3 regions of the Acidaminococcus sp. CAG:542 genome follow, and region 2 is predicted to be linked to each of the others. Evidence: a T-box and tRNA genes for the amino acid it is inferred to sense, from the RefSeq annotation. Region 2 holds a T-box; the other regions hold tRNA genes.
What was found. The T-box of region 2 lies ahead of QVO43_RS03465 (valine--tRNA ligase). A T-box ahead of a tRNA ligase gene usually reads a tRNA of that ligase, here a tRNA-Val.
Positions count from the first base shown of each region.

Region 1: it has a tRNA-Val gene. The T-box ahead of QVO43_RS03465 (valine--tRNA ligase) is inferred to sense a tRNA for this amino acid. The anticodon was not compared.
Region 3: it has a tRNA-Val gene. The T-box ahead of QVO43_RS03465 (valine--tRNA ligase) is inferred to sense a tRNA for this amino acid. The anticodon was not compared.

Region 1 covers NZ_FR902081.1:2,037-5,299, reverse strand. Annotated here, with positions in the region: gene QVO43_RS06615 (cytidine deaminase) at 1-221, opposite strand, end outside; gene ybeY (rRNA maturation RNase YbeY) at 211-693, opposite strand; gene QVO43_RS06605 (PhoH family protein) at 690-1,703, opposite strand; tRNA gene QVO43_RS06600 (tRNA-Val) at 1,835-1,911, shown strand; gene QVO43_RS06595 (fumarylacetoacetate hydrolase family protein) at 2,057-2,917, opposite strand; gene QVO43_RS06590 (hypothetical protein) at 3,077-3,262, shown strand.
Region 2 covers NZ_FR902048.1:71,060-74,322, forward strand. Annotated here, with positions in the region: gene QVO43_RS03460 (VWA domain-containing protein) at 1-1,479, shown strand, start outside; T-box leader at 1,623-1,823, shown strand; gene QVO43_RS03465 (valine--tRNA ligase) at 1,860-3,263, shown strand, end outside.
Region 3 covers NZ_FR902091.1:8,687-11,949, reverse strand. Annotated here, with positions in the region: gene QVO43_RS08105 (ParB/RepB/Spo0J family partition protein) at 1-392, shown strand, start outside; gene QVO43_RS08100 (DUF554 domain-containing protein) at 411-1,106, shown strand; tRNA gene QVO43_RS08095 (tRNA-Val) at 1,152-1,228, shown strand; gene QVO43_RS08090 (hypothetical protein) at 1,553-2,140, shown strand; gene QVO43_RS08085 (metallophosphoesterase family protein) at 2,175-3,137, opposite strand.

The DNA of each region.
Region 1 (3,263 bases), on a different contig from region 2:
GCAAACTCCCTGACCCCTTCCTTCACGGCGGCAAAGATGGCACACCGTTCCGCGCAGAGGCTCAGGCCATAGGAAGCGTTTTCCACATTGCAGCCGGTGAAGATCCGGCCGTCCGCTGCCCGGACCGCTGCTCCCACCGCAAAATGGGAATAGGGGCTGTAGGAATTTTTCCGCACGGCACAGGCCGCTTCAAACAGCTCCCGGTCCAGTTCAGCCTCCATAGTTTTCCTCCGCCAGGTCCAGTTCCCGGAGGATTTCCTCCTCCCGGGCCCTCATCACCCGTTTGTCCGCCTCTTCCATATGGTCATAGCCCAAAAGGTGGAGCATCCCATGGACCGCCAGGTAGGTCATTTCCCGGGTGAGCCCATGGCCAAATTCCTCTCCCTGCTCCACGGCCCGGGGAGCGGAGATGATTACGTCCCCCAGCAGGTGTTCCGCTTCCCCGTCGTCCACTTCCGGTTCCTCGTCCCCTTCGTCCAGGGCAAAGCTCAGCACGTCCGTAGGACGGTCGATGCCCCGGTACTCCCGGTTCAGGGTATGGATCTCTTCATTGTCCACAATGGTAATGTCCACTTCCGTATTGTCCGTCAGTTCCTCTTTCCGGGCCACAATGTCCATGGCCTTTTTCAGGGTCTCTTCCAGTTCTTCCGGAATGGCAATCTCCGTCTGGTTGTTTTCCAGGGTAACGATCATTTTCCTTCTCCTTTATTCCTGTCAGCACCGGGCTGCCGGTGTTCCTTCCGGGCCCGGTCGTATTTTTCATAAGCCCGGATGATGGCCCCCACGATTTCGTGCCGGACCACATCCTGTTCAGAAAAATGGATGATGCCGATCCCCGGCACGTCCTGGAGCACCTGGGCCGCATTCACCAGTCCGGAAGGCCGTCCTCCCGGCAGGTCCACCTGGGTGGCATCCCCGGTGACCACCAGCTTGGAGCCGAAGCCGAACCGGGTAAGGGCCATCCGCATCTGTTCCTGGGTGGTGTTCTGGGCCTCGTCCAGGATGATGAAAGCATCATTTAGGGTACGGCCCCGCATGTAGGCCAGAGGGGCCACTTCGATGATCCCCCGCTGGAGGTTCTTCTGGAAGGCCTCCATCCCCAGCATTTCGTACAGAGCATCATACAGAGGCCGCAGATAGGGATCCACCTTTTCCTGGAGATCCCCGGGCAAAAAGCCCAGCTTTTCCCCGGCTTCCACCGCGGGACGGGTGAGGATGATCCGTTCCACTTCCTTGTTTTTCAGGGCCTTCACCGCCATGGCCACCGCCAGGTAGGTCTTCCCGGTACCGGCGGGCCCGATGGCAATGGTAATGTCGTTCTGGGCAATGGTCTTCAAATACCGCATCTGGCCCAGGGTCTTGGCCTTTACCTGCCGTCCCCGGACAGTGGTGAGCACCGTATCGGTGAACAGCTTGTGGAGCTGTTCCTCCTGGCCTTCCCGGACCAGTTTCAGGCTGTATTTCACATCATGCTGGGTAATGGGCAGCCCCTGGCGGTACAGGTACAGCAACTCCCGGATCAGCCGGTCCGCCAGCTCCACATCCTGTTCCGCTCCCTGGGCGATCAGTTCGTTTCCCCGGGGGATCAGCCGGCAGCCCAGGCTCTCCTGCATCTGCTTCAGGTATTCATCTGTTTCTCCCAGTACCGCCACCATTTCCCGGGCGTCCTGGAATTCAAACCGTTTTTCCGTCACTTCCGACAAACTCCATTCCTCCTGCTTGTTACGAGTTGATTGACTGTTCTTTTCATTATATCGTTTCCGGAAGAAAAAAGAAACAGGAAACCCACTTGACAAAGAACCCCATTATCGTTTAGAATAAGTTTGTTGCTTATGGAACTATAGCTCAGATGGTTAGAGTATCACGTTGACATCGTGGGGGTCACTGGTTCGAGTCCAGTTAGTTCCACCAGATAAAAAGCAGAGGCTGCCGGAAGGCAGCCTTTTTTGTTGTATGGGTTCAGCGTTGGTTGTTTCAGAATCAATTTGTCAAAATTGATTTCCATCGGCCAGTGACCAGTGACAAAAAAGAGGCCCGCAGGCCTCTTTTTTCTTATTTACTTCACCCTATTCCGCAGGGTCCCGATTCCTTCGATGGAACATTCCACCACGTCCCCGCTTTTCAGGAACCGGGGCGGGTTCATGCCGATGCCGGTGCCGGCGGGAGTACCGGTGGCAATGATGGTCCCGGCCCGGAGGGTCATCCCTTTGCTCAGTTCGCTGATGATGTAAGGGATCCCGTGAACCAGCAGTTTCGTGTTGCTGTCCTGGCGCAGTTCCCCGTTCACCTTGCAGGTGAGATGGAGCGCCGGCGGAAAATAAAATTCATCCGCCGTAACGATGCAGGGCCCCATGGGGGCAAAGGTGTCCAGGCTCTTCCCGAAATACCACTGTTTATGGGCCACCTGCACGTCCCGGGCGGTTACATCGTTAATGATGGTATAGCCGAACACATAGTCCCCGGCATCTTTTTCCGCCACATCCCGGGCTTCCTTCCCGATGATCACCGCCAATTCGCATTCATAGTCCAGTTCCTTCACCACATTGAAATGGCCGTCGATGGTCCCGTCCGGATCCACCGCCCGGTCCACCCGTTTGGAGAAGTACACAGGTACCTGCCGCTGGACGATTTTTTCCGGTACATATTCATCAGGCAGTTCGTCGTCGTGGGATTTGTAGTTGATGCCCAGACAGATAATGTCATTCCGGGGATGGGTAATGGGAGCCAGGAGCTTGACCTGGTCAATGGGAACCGCACCCATGTCCACCCGGGCAATAGCCAGCAGTTCTTCAAAATCCGCCTGCTGGATCAGTTCATACATATTGTTGTACTTGTTGGCCGGGATCACAAATTTTCCATCCTCGGAAATGATCCCCACCTGTACATCGCTGTCGTATTCGAAGGTAACGATTTTCATGACTCTCCACTCCCCTAACCGATTCCACGGTACAGTGTTTTCATTTCTCTGTATTCATTGTACAATGTTTGTGCTAAAATTACCAGTATATGATACAAAACTTCCTAACTGTAAACCTTAATGTTATAGAAGGATCTGTTTTTCCCAAAGGAGGATGCCATGTTTGCCGGATATCAGCTGGATGACGGCCACGGAGACTACAACCGCAGCTACGAACAGAACTGGGATATCGATTACGCCGACTATTCCACCGACCACAGAGAGAACAACTACAGGAACTATGAATGGAAAGTTCCCAAAAGCAAAAAGGAACGGATCAAAAGTATATTGAATCATTACGAATGAC
Region 2 (3,263 bases):
CTGGAATACGCCACCTACGCCAAGGAGGCTCCGGTGCGGCCGGTGCTGCCCTATCTCCGGCAGCAGCATGCCAGGGCCTATTTTGACGGCACCAAACTGGACAAAACCGGAGTGGCCCACGAAATGCAGGCGGCACGGTGGCACGAGGTGCTGGGGGAGGGACTGGATCTCCATGACCCCTGGGCCAAGGGGCTCTATGCCAATCTTTGCTTCGATCCGGCCTGGGATACCAAGCAGCTGTGCGACCATTTCCGGAAGATCACCAAAAAGTACTTCGTCTCCCATTTCCTGGTCCGGGAAAGCCTGGAAAAAGTCATCATCAGCAAAGGCCTGGGGGACTTTATCGACTGGCTGCTGCCCCATGTGTTCCGGAAGCAGGAAAGCGTGTTCAATTTTCTCTATTCCAAGAAGCAGGCCATGGACATCCTGGCCGGGAAAAACGCCCACAACGGGCTCATGGCCATTATCACCGGCCAGACGGCGTCGGAAAACTACAACTATATCATCGATTGTTTCGGCGCCAGCATCTACCCGCCCCGGAAAATGCTGGATATTGACCAAGCCTGGTGCAACGGGCCTCATCAGGGGTGCCATCTCCACTTTACCCGGGGCCGGCTGGGGAGCAAAGGGGCCACCGGGGAAGCTTCCCGCTGGCTTGAGGGAGCTCACGCCCAACGGGTGAAGAACCTGGCCTACTACAAGGATCACGGGGAACAGTGCCGGAAGAGCATAGCCCGGCTCACCAGCCAGCTCCGGAGCGTCATGCGCATGGCCCAGACCCGGCTGCCGGTGCCCGCCAAGGAAGGGGAACTGGTACCCGGCCTGGTGTGGCGGGCCCTGAAGGTGAATGACAGCCGGGTGTTCTTCGAACGGGAGACCGTCTCCAGCCCGGATTTCACCGTGGATCTGATGCTGGATGCTTCCGCCTCCCGGGGGGAGTATCAGCAGGTAATCGCCTCCCAGGCCTATGTGATCGCCGAAAGTCTCCGCCAGTGCGGGATTCCCTACCAGGTGTATTCCTTCTGCACTCTGCGGAACTATACGGTACTCACCCTGTTCAAGGACTATGCGGACAAGAAGCGGTGCACCAATATCTTCAACTATGTGGCCACCGGGTGGAACCGGGACGGGCTGGCCCTCCGGGGAGCCCGGCAGCTGATGGGGGACTTTACCCAGACCAAAAAGATCCTCATCATGCTCACGGATGCGGAGCCCAACGACGACAAGCCTCTGGTGGGAGACGGGCTGTTCAGCTCTTCGGAATACCGGGATGAAAAAGCCGTGGCCAACACCGCTGACGAAGCCGCCAGCCTCCGCCGGGAAGGGATCCGGATTATCGGGCTCATCAACGGAGAGAATCAGCACATCATGAAAGATGCCCGGAAGATCTTCGGGGAAGACTGTGTGGAAGTCCGGGATCTGGATAAAATGGCCGACAGCGTAGGCAAGATGCTGTGCCGGCAGATCGAGGCGCTGTGAAAAAGGGGGTGTTGCACGTTTTGTGCAGCACCCCTTTTCTGTCGGTACTCAACGGCCGCTGACCGTTGACGGGGATTTGAAAGGGTCCACCCCATTGACAATCCCGCGCCCCCTTGTTACAATGACTCCATACAACCATACAGCCAAAGGCGATGATGGGAAGGAGTACAGCGCCCCTTGCACCGGCAGAGAGGATGCGGGTGGTGGAAGCATCCGGGCAATGCGCTGGAAGTCGTCCTGGAGCCGGCAGGAGGAAAGCCCTGTCCGTCACGGCACGTTACGCCGCTTTAAGGTGCTCAAGCAATTGAGAATGTAGGTGGTACCGCGAACAACTCGTCCTATACAGCAGGACGGGTTTATTTTTTTAAGGAGGCAGAGTTATGGCAGAAGAAAACAACATCCCCAAGGTCTATGATCCGGCTGCGGTGGAGAAGAAATGGTATGCATACTGGATCGATCACGGCTTTTTCCATCAGCCGGTGGACAAGAGCCGGAAACCCTTCAGTGTGGTGATCCCGCCTCCCAACATTACCGGCAAGCTCCACATGGGCCATGCCCTGGACAATACCCTCCAGGACATCCTGGTGCGCTGGCACCGGATGATGGGGGACAACACCTGCTGGCTGCCGGGCTATGACCATGCAGGACTGGCCACCCAGATCAAGGTGGAAGAGGAACTGAAGAAGAAGGAAGGCCTGACCCGGTACGATCTGGGCCGGGAAGAATTCATCAAACGGGTGTGGAAATGGAAGGAAGCCTACGGGGACGAAATCGTCCGGCAGCTGAAGAGCCTGGGGATTTCCTGCGACTGGGACCGGCAGCGGTTCACCATGGACGAAGGCCTGAGCCAGGCGGTCCGGGAAGCCTTTGTGAGCCTTTATGAAAAGGGCCTGATCTACAAGGGCACCCGGATGATCAACTGGTGCGTCAACTGCCGTACGGCTTTGTCCGATGTGGAAGTGGAACACCAGGACGATGCTGGTGCCCTGTGGTACATCAACTATCCCATTGTGGGCGAAAAGGACCAGTACCTGACCATCGCCACCAGCCGTCCGGAAACCATCCCCGGAGATACTGCCGTGGCCGTGAACCCCAAGGATGAACGGTACGGGAAACTGGTGGGGAAGAAGATCGCCCTGCCCACCACCAACCGGGAAATCCCCATTATCGCCGATGAATATGTGGACCTGGAATTCGGTACCGGCGCGGTGAAAATCACCCCGGCCCACGACCCCAACGACTATGAAGTGGGCCAGCGGCACAACCTGGAACAGATCGTGGTCATCGGCCTGGACGGGAAAATGACCAAAGAGGCCGGCAAATACGAAGGGGAAGACCGGTATGAATGCCGGAAGCACATTGTCCAGGATCTGAAGGACATGGGCCTTCTGGTGAAAATCGAAGATGCTCCCCACTCCGTTGGCCACTGCCAGCGCTGCCACCATGTGGTGGAACCCATGGTGTCCACCCAGTGGTTCGTGAAGATGAAACCCCTGGCGGAAGCAGCCATTAAATGCGTCACCGAAGGCCATACGGAATTTGTTCCCAGCCGGTTCACCAAAACCTATCTCCAATGGCTGGAAAACATCCATGATTGGTGCATTTCCCGGCAGATCTGGTGGGGGCACCGGATCCCGGTATGGTACTGCGACGACTGCGGGGAAGTGTCTGCTTCCCGGACGGATCTCACCGCCTGCCCCAAATGCGGCAGCACCCATATCCATCAGGAAGAAGACTGCCTGGACACCTGGTTCAGCTCCGGCCTGTGGCCCTTCTCCACTTTC
Region 3 (3,263 bases), on a different contig from region 2:
AGAAAATCACGGAACTGGCCCGGAAGGCAGCAGAAGGAGGCTGGTCCGCCCGGGTGGTGGAAGAAGTGGCCAAGGCGGAACGGGAAGGGAAGCCCTGGCATCTGTATTTCCAGACGGAAGAGGACCTGATTCCTCCGGAAAAACAGAAGAAGGGCGGTAAGAAAGCTGCCGGCAGGGAAAGCCAGCCCCAGGATACGGATACCCATGCCTTCCAGGAAAAACTGATCCAGTATCTGGGCACCCGGGTGAAGATCGAACCGTTCAAAAAGGACAGAGGAGGACGGATCCTCATCGAATACTACGGGCCGGAAGATCTGGAACGGCTCTATGATCTGCTGAAAGGGCCGGAAAAAAACGCCGGCCGGAAAAAGCCCGGCCTCTTTACCGTGTAGGAGGCGGCGATGGTGGGAATGGGTACGGTTGTGAATGTGGCCGCCATTGCAGGAGGCAGTCTGCTCGGCCTTCTGGTGGGCCGGGGAATCAAGGAAAAATACCAGGAAACCGTGATCTACGGACTGGCTTTGTGTGTCATTGTCCTGGGGATCCAGATGGCTCTCCAGGGGCAGCACATCCTGCTGACCATCATCAGTCTGGTGGTGGGCTCCATCCTGGGAGAAGCCCTGGGTATTGAGGAAAAACTGGAACAGGTGGGAACCCTCCTGGCTGAAAAATTCCAAAAATCCCGGAAGAAGGGGGATGCCGGGACGGACGCCTTTGTGGAAGGGTTCCTGAACGCCAGTCTGCTGTACTGTGTAGGGGCCATGGCCATTGTGGGGTCCATCCAGGACGGGCTTTCCGGGGATCCCACCACCCTTTACACCAAGGCGCTGATCGACGGTCTCAGCGGCATTATCTATGCTTCCAATTTTGGGGTCGGTGTCCTGTTCTCGGCTCTGTCCGTTGGGGTTTATCAGGGAATCCTAACCGCTTTGGCAGGATTCCTGGGGCCCTGGATGAGCCAGCTTGTGGTCCAGGAAGTTGCCGCCTGCGGCGGACTGATGATCCTGGGGATCGGCATCAACATGACTAAACTGTTGAAGATCCGGGTGGGAAACATGCTGCCGGGGCTGTTGGTGGCGGGCGTGGCTGCCGGAATTTTTTTCTAAAAACCCTTGCATTATTTGGACAAGTAGCGTATAATACAATTTATCGGGATTATAGCTCAGTTGGTTAGAGCGCATCGCTCACATCGATGAGGTCTACGGTTCGAATCCGCATAATCCCACCAATTGAAAATGAAAAGAAGCTGTTGCTCCGGCAACAGCTTCTTTTTTGTGTGTGCGAAAAGAAAAAAGAGGAAAAGGGCGGTGGGTTGGCAGCCGCGGGTTTCCTCCTTCAGCTGTTGACCATTGACTGCTGATCGGAGGCTGCTGCCTCTGCAGCCGCCTCCTCCCCTTTTTCCTGTAAACTCCTGCACTTTTTTTATGCACTTTCCCCGTTAAGGCTGTTTTTCCCATTCCAAAACCGTTCTTCCTCTTGTTCCACGGGCCTTTCGGTGTTACACTCCTTCTGGAAACACAGTTTTTTACTCTATCGGAAATGAGGTCTTGCCATGTACACTTCTCACCTGAAACATTCCCTGGCTGCCGGGGCGGCTGTACTGGTCCTGGGCACTGCCGGCCTGGGGGCTGTCGCTCCTGCTGACGAAGGATCCGTCCAGATCCCCAACCCCATTGTCAGTTATGGAACCTATGGATCCGCCGCCCGTGTCCTGGGATTTTGCCCTCTGACTCTCAGCCGGGATTCCGGCTATGCCCTGGAGGGGATTTCCGTGATCGGCGGCCGGGCTTCGGACCTTGCCTTCGTTCGGATGGGACAGCCGGACAGCAGGGTGAGAATCCGTACTGCATTAAAAAAAGATAATAAAAACAATAATCTCAGCAGAATTTACGGTACTGAATGGAAGAAGCAACGCGTAAATGAGACGGAAGTGGAACTGGCCCAGATCAGTCCCCAATCCTACGCCGCAACTTGGGAAACCGGGAACTATGTATTCGCCGTCCTGGGTGAAGGGATGGAACCAGCCGCTTTCCGGACCCTTCTCACCAACAGCCTGGTGGAAGACACAGAGCATTATTTCGCATCCATCCAAAAGAATCCGGAAAAAAGCGGGAAGAAAACAGTTTACAGTACTTTATAAGAAAGAGGGTGCTGCACGTTGCGTGCAGCACCCCTTAGCGGTAGAGCCCCTTAACCCATACCGTCCGGTCAAACTGGGGCAGCCACTGATGGGTTTTGTGGCTGTAGGTGCGGATCAGGATCTTTTCCGGGTACAGGTACAGGGAATTAGTCCATACCTGTTTTCCGTCCCAGGTGGGGTTGTACACATCCAGGATGGCTGTACCGGCAATCTGGTTCACCGGATTGGAAAAACTGGGATTTTTGGGAGAAGTATGGGTATGGCCGGAAACCCACAGGAGGATCTGGGGATTGGCCCGGAGCAGTTTGCCTATGGCTTTGGCCGGCTGGACATAATTCCGGGGTTTGTCCAGTTTGCTGCCGGGGACCATGGTTCCGGTGACAGGGGCATGACAGAAGATCAGGGTGGGTTCCTGCCGGTGGTCTTTCAGTTCCTTTTTCAGCCAGTCCAGCTGTTCTTTGGACAGTTCCACTGCATATTTGCTTTCCAGGGTATCCGGGGACAGGAACAGCAGGAAGTAGGATCCCAGTTTCCGGGAATGATACAGGGGACCAAAGTCCTTTTCATACTGTTGCATATGGAGGCCCCGTTCGTAGGAATCTGCCGGAACCAGTTTTCCGGTGCTGGACAGATCCCGGTGGTAGATGATTTCGTGGTTTCCGGCCAGGAATTCCTTGGGCTTTTTCAGATGGTCCGTCAGCTTCCGGGCCAGTTTGTAATCTGCCGGGCTGCCGGTTTTCTGGACCATATCCCCGGTAAAGACGCACAGGTCCACATCCTGCCAGCGGTTGATGTCCCGGACCGCCTGTTCCTTGTTGTGGATCTTCCGGGTCCGGACGTCCGGCTTTTGGGATTTGCTCCCATAATGGATGTCACTGAGGATCACCACCCACTGGTACCGGCGGGCCTCCGCGGTGGGGGCCAGGACCTCCATGGGCAGCAGACAGGCCAGGACCGTCAGCAAGGCGGTCATCGAAAGCCAAAATTTTTTATACATGGGGAACACTCCTTTCAGATAGGACCCATTATAGCAGTTTTCCAGGATGCTGCAGAGCAGCACAGGCGTGACGTGAAATCGTTTGCAGGAGAAAAACGGAAAAAGATAAAAAATGGAAAAAAGCCG